2 regions of the Blastococcus sp. SYSU DS0510 genome follow, and region 2 is predicted to be linked to the other one. Evidence: riboswitches for the same ligand, from Rfam matches in the RefSeq annotation. Region 2 holds a riboswitch; the other holds the start of a gene.
The links. A riboswitch is a leader RNA that binds a small molecule or an ion and turns the genes downstream of it on or off. The one in region 2 is predicted to bind cyclic di-AMP.
Positions count from the first base shown of each region.

Region 1 (7,494 bases), on a different contig from region 2:
AGCCCCAGCGGCGCAGCGGCGCCGAAGAAGGCGGTGTCGCAGCCGTAGCGCCTCACCAGGTCCACGGCGACGCGGGCCGTCGCCCGGGTCGGCAGCAGCATGCCGGTCGGGCGGCGCACCACCGGGTACGGCAGCCCCGCGTCGTGACCCGCCGAGCCCGGGGCGTCCGACGCGAGCACCACGAGGGAGTCCGGCGGTCGCCGCTCCAGCAACGCGGCGACGAAGGTCTGGATGCCGCCCTGCCGGGGCGGGAAGTCGTTGGTGACGACGAGCGTGCGGCTCACGAACCCTCCAGGCGGGCCCAGTCCTGGGCCATCGCGATCCGCTCCGCGGTGGTGGGGTGGCTGCCGAAGAACCAGTGCCAGGCCGCCGGAGGATCGGGGTCGCCGAGGTTGGTCGCGGCGAGCCGACGCTGCATGTCGATGAACGCCTCCGGGTCGCGGGTGAGCTCGAGGGCGTGCACGTCGGCGCGCTGCTCGATCTGGCGGGACACCAGGTTCTGCACCGGTGTGCCGAGCAGCCCGCCGACGGCGACGAGGAACAGCAGCAGCGGCACGACCCGCGGGTCACCGGGCCGCTCGACCCCAGCCCGGCGGAGCAGCGGTGCCCAGGACAGCAGCCAGCCGAGCAGCGCGGTCGCCGCGCCCGCACCCAGCGCCCCCATGAGCGTGCCGGTCAGGACGTCGTCGGCCGCGACGTGCCCCAGTTCGTGGGCGACGATCGACTCGATCTCCGCGTCGGGCAGCTCCCCGAGGAGCGTGTCGTAGACCACGATGCGCCGGGTGGAGCCGAAGCCGGAGACGTAGGCGTTGAGCGCCGTCGTCCGCCGGGACGCGTCGGAGACCAGCACGTCCTGCACCGGGGTGCCGTTCTGCTCCGCGAGCGCCAGCAGGTCGCTGCGCAGCTCCCCCGCCGGCAGGGGATCGAAGGTGTTGAACGCCGGCTCGATGACCACCGGGTACAGGAACGAGCCGGCGACCACCAGGCCGGAGACGGCCGCCCCCGCCCACGCCCACCACGTGCGCGGCGCCCGGCGGACCAGCCAGAGGAACGCCAGCACCACGACCACGGTCAACGCCACGCTGATCGCCAGGGAGACCGCGACGTCGCGCAGCCAGAGCCACCACCCGCGGGTGGAGAGCCCGTAGCGGGTGCGCACCGACTCGGCGTAGGCCGAGAGCGGCAGGGTGGCCAGGCGTCCCAGCAGGAGCAGGACCGGCACCCCTACCAGCACCTGGACGAACCACCGGTCGCCCACCCGCGCCGCGACGGCCTGCATCAGGCGGGCGCCCAGCGGGGTCAGGCCGAGCACCGCCGACACCCCCAGGCTCAGCAGCAGGGAGACCAGCGACGCCGGCCGCAGCGCGGCCGCGAACGCCTCGGCGCGCTCGATCCGGGCCGGGTCGAGGCCGGCGGTCGGGTCGGGCTCGGTGTAGCCGCCGGGCGGTTCCGGCAGGACGGTCCACGGGGTGCGGACGGCGATCACGACGACGACGGCGATCCCGAGGAGGGCCGCGGCCACCAGGGCGGCCCGGCGAACGCTCACCCGGCCGATCCTAGTGAGCCGACGCCGTCGTCCTCGCCTCCGGACGGGCCGGCCGCCGGACCACAGAGGGCCGGTGGCGGTCAGCCGGCGATGCGACGGGCTCCGTTGTAGTTGCCCATCGAATCCAGGCTCGCCACCTTCACCGGCTGGCCGGAGGTCGAGGCGTGCACCATCTGGCCGTTGCCGACGTACATGCCGACGTGGCTGACCGGGCTGTAGAAGAACACCAGGTCACCGGGCTGCAGCTCGCTGCGCGAGACGGGCTTGCCCATCTGGCTCTGCGACCGGCTCGAGTGCGGGAGCGTCACGCCCGCCGCGGCGTAGGCGTAGGAGGTCAGGCCGGAGCAGTCGAAGGCGTCGGGGCCGCCGGCGCCCCAGACGTACGGGTCGCCGATCTGGGCCAGCGCCGCGTTCACCGCGGCCTGGGCCGCCGAGCTCGGCGCGACGACGCCGCTGGGCGCCGGGAGGCCGGCCCCGCCGTGCGCCTGCGCCACCTGCTCCCGCTGCGGCGCGGTGAGCTCCTCGTAGCGGCGCTGGTACTCGGCGATCTTCGCCTCCAGCTCCTCCTGCCGGGCGGCGATCTCCTCCACCGTCCGCTGGGCGTCCGCGGCGGCCTTCTCGGCTGCCTCGCGGGACTCCTCGGCGTCCTCGGCGGCCTGCGACACCTCGGTGAGCACGTCGTTGGTGTGCCCGGCGATGGCGTCGAGGGTGCCCAGCTGGTCGACGAGCTGGTCGGCCGAATCGCTGGTCAGCAGGACGTCCAGCGGCGACATGCCGCTGCCGGTGTAGGCGCTGCGGGCCAGCCGGCGGATGTGCCCGTCGAGGGAACCGAGCCGGGCCTCCGCCTCGGCGGTGGCCTCGCTCGCGGCCTCCGCGTCGCGCTGGTGGCCGGCGAGGACGACCTTGGCCTCGTTGAGCTCCTCGGAGACGACCTCGAGCTCGTGGCTGGCCCGGGCCACCTGGGCGGCGACCGCGTCGGCCGTGCCGGGGACGGCCGACGCCGTGCCCGGGAGGATGGTGACGGTCATGGCCGCGACGGCGGTGACCAGCAATCCGGAGCGGAGGGGCCCGGAGCGACGGGCGTGGGAGGAGCTGCACCGGTCGGCGGTGCCGAGCTGTTCGGGGGCGTGCGTCAGCAGTGCGTGAGGGGTCGCCACGTGCGGCGGCTCTCCGTTCTTCCTCTGCAACCGCCGACCGAGTTAGCTGACGGGTTCGGGCTGGGAAGACTGGCCCTATCCCCCGCGCACCGGCGGGCCGGCTGCGGGGGAACTCACCCCAGAACTGCGGTGGGTCCCCGGTACACCTCCGGCGCCGGTGGTGCGCGCCGTGCGGTGATTAGGCGGTGTCCGGTCGAGGCCATCCATCGACGGATGACGACCACCCGGCCGAACGGCGTGAACCCTAACGATCGTGATACCTGCGTGACAAATGATCACTGGAGGAACCGGCGTGAGGGAGAACCCCAGGTCAGGGGCGCGCCTCCCCGCCGGAGGCTCCGCTGCGGGGTAGAAGCCCCGGTCGGCGCGGTCCGGGACGTCAGCCCGTGCGCCGTCCGCGGGACCGTTCGCCGTCGTGACCGCCGGACCCGTTCGGGTGACGCAGCGGGGGCACCAGGCCGCCCTCGGCGAGCGCCCGCACGGCCCGGCGCTCGACCTCGTCGAACTCCACCACCACCCCCGGCGGCGGGACGACGACGTCCTCGGCGGCCACGGCGGGACCACCACGGGCCCGCCCGGTCATGGGCACGACCACCGGGTCGACCCCCTGCCAACCCGGCGGGGCGCCGAGCAGCACGGTGACGACGCAGTCGGCGCAGCCGGTCCCGCGGGCGGTGCAGGTGTCGCAGTCGATGAGCATCGCTTCTTCTCCTCCGTGAGTCGCTGCGCACGCTAGGAGGGGTCACCGACATTTCCGGCCGCGCGACCGGGAACGGGTGCATCAGGTGCCGGCGTACTCCCAGTGCCAGGGCTCCTCGCGCCCGTTCCCCTGGTCGGCCCAGGTCGGGTGCAGGTAGCCGAACCGGCCGGCGTTGGCCTCCATCCACGCGTACTGCGGCGTCCCGAAGGACTGCACGCCACCGCACAGGTCGACCGCCAGGCCCCAGCCGTGGTTGCTCGTGCCCGGCACGGCGGCCAGCGCCGGCTTCTCCCCGTACAGCCGCACCTGTGACGCATAGGTGCGGTACGAGTCGGTGATGCACAGCGGGCGGCCGAAGGCGGTCTCGTAGGCCGCGGCCATGGCCCGGTAGGCCGCGGCCGCGTCGCACCTCAGCGAGTGCCCGCCCACCCCCAGGGGGCACATCGCGCTCGGCGGGATCAGGCCGTTCGGGTAGCCGCCCCAGGCCCGGCCGCCGTCGTAGCTGGGCGGGTAGACGGTGTTCCCGCACTCGCTCCGCAACGCCCCCGCGGCCGGCTCCGGGACGGCGACGCGGGCCCGCTGGCCGAGGACCGGGCGGCCGATCCCCAGCACCTGGTCGCCCGGCAGCGTCCGCACGACGACGGCGCCGGCCCGGGCGTCCGCGGTGAGCATGGTCCGCGTGTCGAGGGCGATGCCCACGTGCCCCAGCCCGCCCTCCGGCGAGCCCAGGAAGACCAGGTCGCCGGGGAGCACGTCGGCGGGGTCCACCGGCACGGTGCGCGCGAACAGATCGCCCTGCGTCGCCGGCAGGGACAGCCCGGTCCGGCCGTAGGCCACCTGCACGAGGGCGCCGCAGTCCCAGGAGTCGGGCCCCGCCGTCCCGGGTGCGTACGGCTGCCCGAGCGCCTCCATCGCCCCGCCGACCGCCGTCAGCGTCTCCATCGGGAGGACGAGCATCGAGGTCGGGCGACCGGGCAGCTGGGCGACCCCGCGCTGGGCGCCGCCCCCGCTCGCAGCCACCGGCACCAGCCGGTCGGGCAGGGCCTGCTGGGGGTCCTGCAACGCGGCGGCGGGCACCTCCGCCAGCCCGGCCGCGCGGAGCTGGTCGACGTAGGCCTGCCAGCTGGCCGCCGTCTGCTCGTTGACCGTCGTCTGCTCCCGCTGCAGCGCCGCGAGCTGGCCGTCGACGACGGCGAGCACGTCGCCGAGCTCCGCGGTGACCGCCTCGGCGGCCGCCTCCAGCTCGGCCACCCGCGCCGCCACCTCGTCGGCCCGCACCTGGGCCCGGTCGAGGGCGGCCTGGGCGTGCTCCCGCCGGTCGAGCGCGCTGCGCCGGTGGCTCTCGGCGACGCCGATGACCTGGGCCGCGTGGGCGTCGACCACCTCGAGGAAGCCCATGCCGGACAGGACCTCTCCGGGGTCCCCGCCGTTGAGGAGGAGGGTGAGGGCGGTGACGGAGCCGCCGTCCCGGTAGACGGCGGCGGCGTAACCGGCCACCTCGCGCTGGTGCCCGGCCAGCACGCCCTGGGCGTCGTCGAGCACCGCCTTCGCCTCGTCCACCGACCGCTGCGCCTCCGCGAGCGCCTCGCGCGCCGCGACGACCTCCGCCTGGCGGGCCCGCAGGTCGTCCTGCACCTCCGCGGCCCGCCGCTGCAGGTGGTCGAGGTCGCGGCTCTCCAGAACGCCCGACGTGCCGCCCGGCTGGTCGCTCGGCGCGGCGGCGACCGGCGCACCCGGCAGCAGCACGAGGGCGCACGCGGCCAGCGTCGCGAGCGCCACCCGCCGCCGGACCGGGCCGGGCGGGCGCGACCAGGAGCGCGCGGGCATCGCCGACCACCTCCGCGGGACGGGCCGGTCGCGCGGGGCGACGGGCGCTGGCAGTGCATGGTGACCCGTCCGGGCCGCGGAACGCCAGGTGATCGGCGGGGTGAGCACCCCCGGCCCCCTGGTCGGGCGGCCGCCGACCCCCCGCCCTTGGGGGGGGCGGGCCCGGCGCGCGTCCCCCGGAGTGTCAGCACCCCGACCTAGCGTCCGCCCCGTGCCACCCTCTCCCGCGCCGCCGCGCTACCAGCAGGTCTCGATCGAGGAGGTCGGGACGCCGCTGGCCCAGGTGACGTTCGTCGTGGTGGACCTGGAGACGACGGGCGGCTCCCCCAAGGACAGCGCCATCACCGAGATCGGGGCGGTGCGCATCCGCGGCGGGCAGGTGCTCGGCGAGTTCCAGACCCTCGTGGACCCCGGCCACGAGATCCCGCCCTACATCAGCGTGCTGACCGGCATCACCTCGACGATGGTCGCCACGGCCCCGCGCATCGGCGCCGTCCTCCCGGCCTTCCTCGAGTTCGCCCGCGGCGCGGTCCTCGTCGCCCACAACGCCCCGTTCGACCTCGGGTTCCTCAAGGCTGCGTGCGCCGAGAACGGGTTGGCGTGGCCGGCGGCGGCGTCCGTCGACACCGCCGTCCTCGCCCGGCGGTTGCTCAACCGCGACGAGGTGCCCAACTGCAAGCTGGCCACCCTGGCTCCCTACTTCTCGGCCACCACCTCGCCGACGCACCGGGCCCTGGACGACGCCCGGGCCACGGTCGACGTGCTGCACGGGCTCTTCGAGCGGCTCGGCCCGCTCGGCGTGACCACCCTGGAGGAGCTCACCACCCTGACCCGGCAGGTCGACCCGGAGCGGCGGCGGAAGCGGCACCTGGCCGACGAGGTGCCGCACGGTCCCGGCGTCTACCTGTTCCGCGGCCCCAAGGACGAGCCCCTCTACGTGGGCACCTCCGGCGACCTGCGCAGCCGGGTCCGCAGCTACTTCACCTCCGGCGAGCAGCGCAGCCGGATCACCGAGATGGTGCGCCTGGCCCAGCGGGTGGAGGCGATCCCGTGCGCCCACGCCCTCGAGGCGGCGGTCCGCGAGCTGCGCCTGATCGCGTCGCACAAACCGCGGTACAACCGCCGGTCCCGGTTCCCCGAGCGAGCGCTGTGGGTCCGGCTCACCGAGGAGCCCTTCCCCCGGCTGTCGGTGGTGCGCCGGGTCCGCCCCGACGCCGGCGTCTTCCTCGGGCCGTTCCCCGACCGCCACGCCGCCGACGCCGCCGTGGCCGCGGTCCACGAGGTGCTCCCCCTGCGGCAGTGCACGGCCCGGCTCTCCCCCCGCACGCCGGTCAGTGCCTGCGCGCTCGCCGACATGGGGCGCTGCGGCGCCCCGTGCACCGGCGCGCAGTCGGTGCCCGAGTACGCCGGTGTCGCCGCGGTGTTCGCCGCGGCCGTGGGCCACGATCCCCGCCCGCTGCTCACCCCGCTGCTGGACCGGGTGGAGCGCCTGGCGACCGAGGAGCGGTACGAGGACGCCGCCGTGCTGCGCGACCGGGTGGCCGTGCTCGTCCGGGCCCTCCGCCGGCGGCAGCGGCTGGCGTCGCTGGCCGCCGTGCCCGAGCTCGTGCTCGCCCGGCCCGACGGCGAGGGCGGTTGGGAGCTGTCCGTCGTCCGGTCGGGCCGCCTCGCCGCCGCGGGGAAAGCGCCCCGGGGCACCACCGTCCGCAGCGTGCTGCCCGGCCTGCTGACGACCGCGGAGACCGTCCCGGGCACCGACGCCGAGCAGCCGACGTCGGTCGACGAGACCGAGCTTGTCCTGCGCTGGCTGGAGAAGCCCGGCACCCGGCTGGTGCAACTGACCGGGACCCTGGCCTGCGCCGCGCCCGGCACGGGCTCCTACAGCGCCTTCCTGGCGCGGGTGGAGTCCGGGCGCGACGCCCGGGACCCCTTCGCCGACGGGCGGTCGCTGAGCACCCGCGCCCGCCCCGAACGGCTAGCATCCCCGGCGTGATCACCGCCATCGTGATGATCGACGCAGCCACCGACTCGATCGGCGAGGTCGCGCAGGCCGTCGCCGAGCTCGAGGGCGTCAGCGAGGTGTACTCCGTCGCGGGTGAGGCCGACCTGATCGCCATCGTCCGCGTCCGCGAGTTCGAGCAGGTCGCCGAGGTGATCGCCGGCCGGATCAACAAGGTGCCCGGGGTCGTCGACACGGACACCCACATCGCCTTCCGCGCCTACTCGCGGCACGACCTCGAGGCGGCCTTCTCCATCGGCTTCGA
Region 1 is NZ_JBJHAC010000010.1:120,802-128,295, forward strand. It holds gene ACI79P_RS10350 (glycosyltransferase family 4 protein) at 1-284, opposite strand, end outside; gene ACI79P_RS10355 (M48 family metallopeptidase) at 281-1,546, opposite strand; gene ACI79P_RS10360 (NlpC/P60 family protein) at 1,627-2,574, opposite strand; cyclic di-AMP (ydaO/yuaA leader) riboswitch at 2,720-2,867, opposite strand; gene ACI79P_RS10365 (hypothetical protein) at 3,083-3,403, opposite strand; gene ACI79P_RS10370 (D-alanyl-D-alanine carboxypeptidase family protein) at 3,485-5,230, opposite strand; gene ACI79P_RS10375 (DEDD exonuclease domain-containing protein) at 5,442-7,223, shown strand; gene ACI79P_RS10380 (Lrp/AsnC family transcriptional regulator) at 7,220-7,494, shown strand, end outside.
Region 1: it holds a riboswitch for cyclic di-AMP, as region 2 does, so the genes downstream of both, ACI79P_RS10360 (NlpC/P60 family protein) here and ACI79P_RS15205 (LysM peptidoglycan-binding domain-containing protein) in region 2, are expected to answer to the same signal.

Region 2 (7,494 bases):
CCAGGTGGAGAAGGCGGTCGCCTCGCTGGCCGAGCAGCGGCGGTACCTGGAGCTGCTGTCGGACGACCCCGTCGACGTGCAGGCTCGCCAGATCGTGGACATGTCCACGCTGACCGAGGACGGGCGTCGGCGGGTCGGCTTCCGGCTCTACTGGGGATAGGCGATGCCCGGCGGTCCGGCGCGAGGCAGGACCGCACGACACAGGGCCAGGTCGGGTCAAAAGGGTGGCGGGTCGTCGTCCGGTTCGAGCTCCTCGTCCGGCTCCGGGTCCGGGCCGGGGTCCGGGTCCGGTGGTGGTCCGGGTGGCTGGGTGAGGACGTGGTGGCCGGGTGGTCGGGTGGTGCGGGTGACCCCGCTCGGGGTGGTGACGGTGAGCACGCCGTCGTCGTCCAGGGTGTGGGTCCAGCCGGGGGCGAAGGTCTTGAGCCGGTGGTGGCGCCGGCACAGGCAGCACAGGTTGTGGCAGGTGGTCTGGCCGCCGTCGGCGTGGGGGAGGACGTGGTCCAGGTCGGCCCAGCCGGCGGGCACGGTGCAGCCGGGGTGGCGGCAGGTGCGGTCGCGGACCCGCAGGAACCGCTGCTGGGCGGCCGAGGGCCGGTAGCGGTCCACCGCCGGCGGCGGGCCCAGCAGCGGGCAGCCGCAGGCGGCGTCGGGGTGGTCGAGGTCGGTGGGGTGGTCGGGGCAGCCGTCTCGGGCAAGCCGGGCCAGCTCCGCCCGGCCGGTGACGGCCAGCAGCGCCCCGGTGGCGTCGGTGATGGCGATGTCCAGGCTGCCGCCCGGGGGTGCCTGGAGGGTGCAGGCGTCGAGCTGGGCGAGCAGTTCGCGCAGGTGCGTGGCGGTGATCGGCTCACCGTCGACCTCACCGACCGGCGCGGGCATCCCGGCCTGGGTGCCGGGTGCGGTGAAGGCGGCCGGCAGCGGGCTGCCGGTGGCCAGGAAGCCGGCCGGGGTGAGCGCGCCCAGCGGGGCGATCACGGTCAGCTGCGCGGTCACCGCCGGGGCGTCCTGCCAGGGGCGCAGCAGCAGATCGGCCAGGGCGCCGGCGCGCAGCATGCCGATCGGCCGCTCGTCCCCGGCCTCCTTCGCCGCCCGGGCGTGCGCGTCCACCGCCGCCCGGCAGGCCCGGGCGTCGGGATGCGGGAGCAGGGCGCGCAGCTCGCTCATCCCGTCCCCGACCGGGCGCACCGACACGTCCGCGCCGCGCCGACGGACCTCCCGCCGCCGGTCGGCCGCGGCGGCGTCGCGGGCCACCAGCTCCGCGCGCATGGCCTCGCGCAGCCGGCCCACCCCCAGCCCGGTGGCGCCGGGCAGCACCGCGACCTCCGCCGCGGCGATCACCGCCGGATCGGTGTCGACCCCGGTGGCGGCGACCTCCGCGGCGATCGCCCGGGCCCGGGGCCAGTCCAGCAGCCCCAGCCGCAGCCGGGCGAAGGTGGCCGGCAGCCGGGTGGTGAGCACCTCGGCGTGCTCCAGCAGCGTAACCGCCGCCGCCCGGCTGCAGTTCTGCACCGCCGCCAGCTCATCGGGCACGAACTCACTCACACCCGCCGGCCCCACCGTTCCGGCCCGCTCCCCGCCGGGCAGCGGATCGGCCGGGGCCGGGCGGGCCGCCGCCAGGTCCATCACCAGCTCCACCCGCAGCGCCGCCAGCCGCGCTTCGGCGGCCACGATCTGCCCCAGCAGATCCGCGACCTCCCCGGCGCTGCGACGGGCGGGCAGCCACGCCGACAGCGGCTCGTCGAACCGCCGCGGCTCCGGATCGGCGAGCTCCCACTCGGATGGGAACGGGTCCACCGGTGACACCGTCACCCCGACCGCGAACCCGACCACCGACATACCCGCAGGCTAGGCGGGGCGTACGACACTTCCGGCCCGACCAGGGCGAGCGCGAGGCGCGCCGCCGGGGGGCGCCCACCGCGGGCCGGCGACCGGTCAGGCGCCTACGACCGCGGCAGCGTGCGCGGCCACCGCGGCCACCGCGGTCAGGGCGCGTCCGCTCCGCTGGGCCGTCAGCGTCCGCGACGACTGAAACGGCTCAGCAGTCGCTTGAGCAGGTTGGCCTTGACCAGTCCTGAGATGAGTCCCATGACGTCCTCCTCCATCGGGTGGTGCGGGGATCGACGTCGTGTACCCGCGCGCTGCGGGATCCATGTGCCGGGCGCCCTACACTCCAGGGCACGACGGACGAGTCGGCCGGGCGGTCGCGTCGGCGGGGGAGACCCCGTCGCCGAGGAACGTCCGGGCTCCACAGGGCAGGGTGGTCGTTAACAGCGACCCGGGGTGACCCGCGGGACAGTGCCACAGAAAACAGACCGCCGGCGTTCGCGCCGGTAAGGGTGAAACGGTGGTGTAAGAGACCACCAGCACGCCGGGTGACCGGCGTGGCTCGGTAAACCCCACCCGGAGCTAGGTCAAGAAGGATCGGCGGTTCGCCGCCGCTCCGCGCAGGCGTTCGAGGGCGGCCCGCCCGAGCCTGCGGGTAGACCGCTGGAGCCTGCCGGCAACGGCAGGCCTAGATGGATGACCGCCCATCGGGAGGCCGCGAGGCGCCCGTGGACAGAACCCGGCGTACAGGCCGACTCGTCCGTCCCCCGCCCACCGGCGGCCGCCCGCCCCGGTCCGTCGGGGACGTCACCCGGACGGGTGAACGGAGGCGCTGCGCGCACGGTTGGTGACGCCCCGTGCGGCCGTGCGGAGGGTCCGCGAAAAGGACCGGTCCGACCTGTGGCGAGCCGATCCTGATACCTACCGTTCCCTCCGTCCGCCGATCGGCGGGCCCGGATGGCCGCCCGCCGAACCTGCCCACGGCCACCCCGGAGTCATAGACGCACGGGCAGGCGCGGGGGACCCACCGTTCGTGGCCCCTCCGGGACCTCGGGGTGAAGCCGCGCCATGCGCGGCCGGGCAGCTCTCGCCCGAACCCGACAGCTAACCCCGCAGGCGGCGAGAGGCTCACCACTCCATGCCCAACAGCCATCGCACCGTGGGGCGGCACCGTCGTCCCTCCCGCAACCGCGCCATGACCACCGTGGCGTACCCGGCCGTCGTCCTCGCCGCGGCCTCGGCCCTCACACTCGGGACCATGGGCTCCGCGGCCGCCCACCCCGGCGCGCACACGGTCAGCCCCGGCGACACCCTCAGCAAGCTCGCGGCCGAGCACGGCACCACCTGGCGCAGCATCTACGACGCCAACCGCGACACGATCGGCGGGAACCCCAACCTGCTCCGCGTCGGCCAGGTCCTCACCATCGGCGGCGGCGGCGCCGCGCCGGCAGCGGCGCCCGCTGTCGCGACGGGGTCGTACACCGTGGTCGCCGGCGACACGCTCGGCAAGATCGCGGCCCGCCACGGCACCACGTGGCAGGACCTGCACGCCCTGAACCTCGGCGTCATCGGCCCCGACGCGAACGTGCTGCGGGTCGGTCAGGTCCTCGCCCTCAGCGGCGGGGGACTGGCCCCCGAGCGCGCCAGCCGGGACGAGCGGCCCGCCCCGGCTCCGGCTCCCGCGCCGGCCCCGGCTCCGGCCCCCGCCCCGGCTCCGGCCTCCGCCCCGGCGGCGACGTCGGCGGCCTACGACCAGTGGGACGCGCACGTCCGCCCCGACGTCCAGGAGATCGCCGAGGTGCACGGCGTCGGGACGGTGCTCACCCGCCCCGGCCACAGCCCCACCGCGGGCCTCGCGGCCGACTTCATGGTCTACGCCGACTCGGCCAAGGGTGACGCCGTCGCCCAGTACGTGATCGACAACGCGGCCCGGCTCGGCGTGGAGTACGTGATCTGGGAGCAGCGGATCGCCGGTACGTGGACCGGCTGGGCCTGGCAGGGCATGGAGGACCGTGGCTCGCCCACGGCCAACCACATGGACCACCCGCACGTGACCTTCCTGCCGTAACCACCACACCGCACGACGACGAGCGCCCCCTGCCCGGATCCCGGGTGGGGGGCGCTCGTCCGTCGAGGTACTGTCGTACGCCGGTCAGCCCCGGCCGACCCGGTCAGACGGCGACGGCGGTGACGAAGGTGCAGATGCCCTCGCCCGACTCCGCCCGCGGCCGCAGCCCGATCGCCCACAGCAGCGCCGTCTCGATCCGGTGCGCCACCTTCCGCAGGCCCACGTACCAGGTCGACCCCCCGCTGGTGACGGTGATGTCGCCGAACCCCGCCGTCCGGATGTGCTCGACGAGCATCCAGTCGGGGAGGATCGAGATGTGGCCGGGCTGGTAGTAGTGCCCCGGCCCGAAGATGAACGGCGCGCCGCGCAGGAACATCTTGAGCCGCGAGTGCGGGTGGCCGACGTTGGGCGTGCTGACCAGCAGCTTGCCGCCGGGCTCCAGCAGCGCCCGGATGGAGCGCAGCACCTGCCGCGGGTTCTCGACGTGCTCCAGCGTCTCGACGCAGACCACCATGTCGAACGGGCCGCGGGTCGCCTCGGTCCACTGCGGGTCGTCGAGGTCGAGGCGGTGGATCCAGTCGTGCGGCGGGTCCAGGTCGGTGGGGACGACGTCGAAGCCCGCCTCTCGCAGCCGGCACGCCAGCGCACCGCAGCCGGCGCCCACCTCGAGGATCCGGCCGCCCTCGGGCAGCTGCTGCCGGACCAGTTCGAGCGCGTACTCGTGCACGCCGGGTGCGGCGTGCACGCCGTGCCCCTGGTAGGACCAGACCGCCGCTGTCCGCTGGGTGGTGCCCTCGTCCACTGTCACGTCCGGAGTGTGGCCCACCGGCCGGGAGTCCGCCCACCGTCCGGCGGCGCCGCCTGCCCGGTCCGCCCACCGCGCTGTGCCAGGGTGTGCGCCGTGATCGTCGAGACCCCCTCCGCCGGCCGGTGACCGCCGCGGCGGTCGCGGTGGCCGCGCTGCTGGGCGTGCTCACCGGCGCGGTGGCCGACCGGCTCGCCGCGACCTTCCCGTGGGACGGTGGGGAACCCCGTCCCCGGCGGGCGCTGCCGGTCCCGCTCACCGAGCTGCTGACGGGGGCGCTCTTCGCGCTCGTCGCCCTGCGGATCGGTGCGGACCGGGCGCTGCCGGCCTTCCTGGTCGTGGCCGGCGCAGGGGTCCTCCTCGCGCTGGTCGACCTGCGCCACCGGCTGCTGCCCAACCGGGTGACCGGGCCGGCGGCCGTCGCCACCGCGGGCCTGCTCCTCGTCGCCGCGGCGACGCAGGGCACCTGGGACCCGCTGCTGCGCGCCGGGCTGGCGGCCGCCGCCCTCTTCTGCGGCTTCCTGGTGATGGCGCTGATCTCGCCCGCCGGCCTCGGCATGGGCGACGTCAAGCTCGCCGCCCTGATCGGCCTGCCGCTGGGCTGGCTCGGCTGGGACGCGGTGCTCCTGGGCGCGGTCGCCGGCTTCGTGGTGCAGGCGGCGGTCGCCCTGCTCCTGCTCCTGACCCGGCGCGTCGGCCGGCGGACCGAGCTGCCGTTCGGGCCGGCGATGCTCGCCGGGGCCGCTATGGCCGTCGGGTGGAGCGGCGCCCTGCTCGGCTGATCCGCTCACGCAGCGTGATCCGACCCGCTCCCACGTCGCCCGTACGACGGGCCGGTGTCGCTGGAACGGGTGAATACCGCTCAAGCCCCGGCGTGTTCTGCACGACAACTCCCCCTAGCAGCCGCACAGGCCGGATCACCCGATCCTGCCGGACGGCCGACACCTCAGGGAGTGCACGTGATCAACGCCTACGCCACCATCGCCAGCTTCGTCGCGGTCGCCCAGGAGCGTCTCCGCCGGGACGAGAAGGGCGCCACCGCCGTCGAGTACGGCCTCATGGTCGGCCTCATCGCCGTCGCCATCATCGTCGCCGTGACCGCCCTCGGTGGCGGCCTGAGCGACCTTTTCTCCGACGTCGAGGGCCAGCTGCCGGCCGTCGGTGGCGGCGGCACGACGACCACCACCCCCTGACCGCTCGCTGCTGCGCGACGCCGTAGCGGTCCTGGCGCAGCGGCCCTCACCCCGAGGGCCGCTGCGCCGTCGTACGAGGAGAGGTGGTGGTGGGGATGAGCCGACGTCTGCAGGACCAGCGCGGTGCGACCGCGGTCGAGTTCGCCTTCATCGTGCCGCTGCTGCTCGTGCTGGTCATCGGCATCGCCGAGTTCGGCCACGCCTTCCAGGTGCAGGGCACGCTCTCGGCGGCCGCCCGCGAAGGGGTGCGCGCCATGGCCCTGCGCAACGACCCCGCCGACGCGCGGGCCGTCGTCCGCACCGCCGCCGCCTCGCTGAACCCGGCGGTCACCGACGACCAGATCGACATCGTGATCGTCGGCGGGACGGCGGAGACCTGCCCCACCACCGGCGCCGGCGACACCGCCGTCCGCCTCACCATCACCTACCCGAAGCCGTACCTGACCGGCTTCTTCGGCTCCGAGATCGAGCTCACCGGAACGGGGGTCATGCGATGCAACGGCTGACTTCGCGGCTCCGCCGCCGGCTGGCCGGCGAGCGCGGCGCCACCGCCGTCCTCTTCTCGCTGCTGCTCGTCCCGTTGCTCGGCTTCACGGCCATCGCCGTCGACATCGGCGCCCTCTACGCCGAGCGCGCCCGGCTCCAGGTCGCGGCCGACGCCGCCGCGATCGCCGTCGCGCAGGACTGCTCGCGCGGCAACTGCGGCGACATGCTGGCGACGGCCCAGCAGCTCATCACCTACAACGACCCGACGGGGACCGCGGCCCAGCCCGTGCTCAGCGGCGACCCGCTCAGCGTGACCGTCACCGGGTCCGCGCCCAAGGAGCACTGGTTCGCGCCGGTCATCGGCCACGACAGCACCCAGGTCGGGGCCACCGCGACCGTCGGCTGGGGTGCCCCGAGCCAGGGCACCGCCGTCCTCCCCCTCACCTTCTCCTGGTGCTCGTTCGAGGCGCAGACCGGCGGGGGGATCCCGTCGACGGAGACGCTGCAGACGATCATGTTCAGCAAGTCCGACGGTGTCGGCGGCTGCACCGGACCGTCGGGCAACTTCGTGCCCGGTGGCTTCGGGTGGGTCGTGCCCGACCAGGGCCGCTGCCACGCCACCTCCGCGATCGGGCAGCTGATGATGTCCGACACCGGCGTCGCGCTGCCCCACGGTTGCTCGGAGGCAGACCTCCAGGGCTGGCTCGGGCAGACCGTCCTGCTGCCGCTCTTCGACCAGTTCGGCGCCGGCGGCAGCAACGGCTGGTACCGCGTCTACGGCTACGCCGCCTTCACGCTCACCGGTTACGCCGTCAACGGCTCGATCACGAGCGGCCACAAGGTCTGCGGGCCCGGCACGAACTCCAGCGACCGGTGCGTCACCGGCTACTACACCCGCTTCGTCGAGCTCTCCGACGACTGGAACTACAGCCCGGACGCCCCGCAGACGGGCGCCTCGATCCTCAGACTGATCCGATAGGGGCGCCCACTCGTGAGACGCCGTTTCCTGGCCGCCGTGGCGGCCCTCGTGCTGATCGTCGTCGGCACCGTGGTCCTCGTGGGCTACGTGCGCGGCGCGGAGCAGCGTGCCCTCGCCGGCGTGCAGGCAGTGGAGGTGC
Region 2 is NZ_JBJHAC010000018.1:51,736-59,229, reverse strand. It holds gene ACI79P_RS15220 (PIG-L deacetylase family protein) at 1-160, shown strand, start outside; gene ACI79P_RS15215 (DUF222 domain-containing protein) at 217-1,836, opposite strand; RNA gene rnpB (RNase P RNA component class A) at 2,186-2,587, shown strand; cyclic di-AMP (ydaO/yuaA leader) riboswitch at 2,817-2,955, shown strand; gene ACI79P_RS15205 (LysM peptidoglycan-binding domain-containing protein) at 3,020-3,892, shown strand; gene ACI79P_RS15200 (class I SAM-dependent methyltransferase) at 3,996-4,700, opposite strand; gene ACI79P_RS15195 (prepilin peptidase) at 4,823-5,479, shown strand; gene ACI79P_RS15190 (Flp family type IVb pilin) at 5,657-5,890, shown strand; gene ACI79P_RS15185 (TadE/TadG family type IV pilus assembly protein) at 5,986-6,396, shown strand; gene ACI79P_RS15180 (pilus assembly protein TadG-related protein) at 6,384-7,355, shown strand; gene cpaB (Flp pilus assembly protein CpaB) at 7,368-7,494, shown strand, end outside.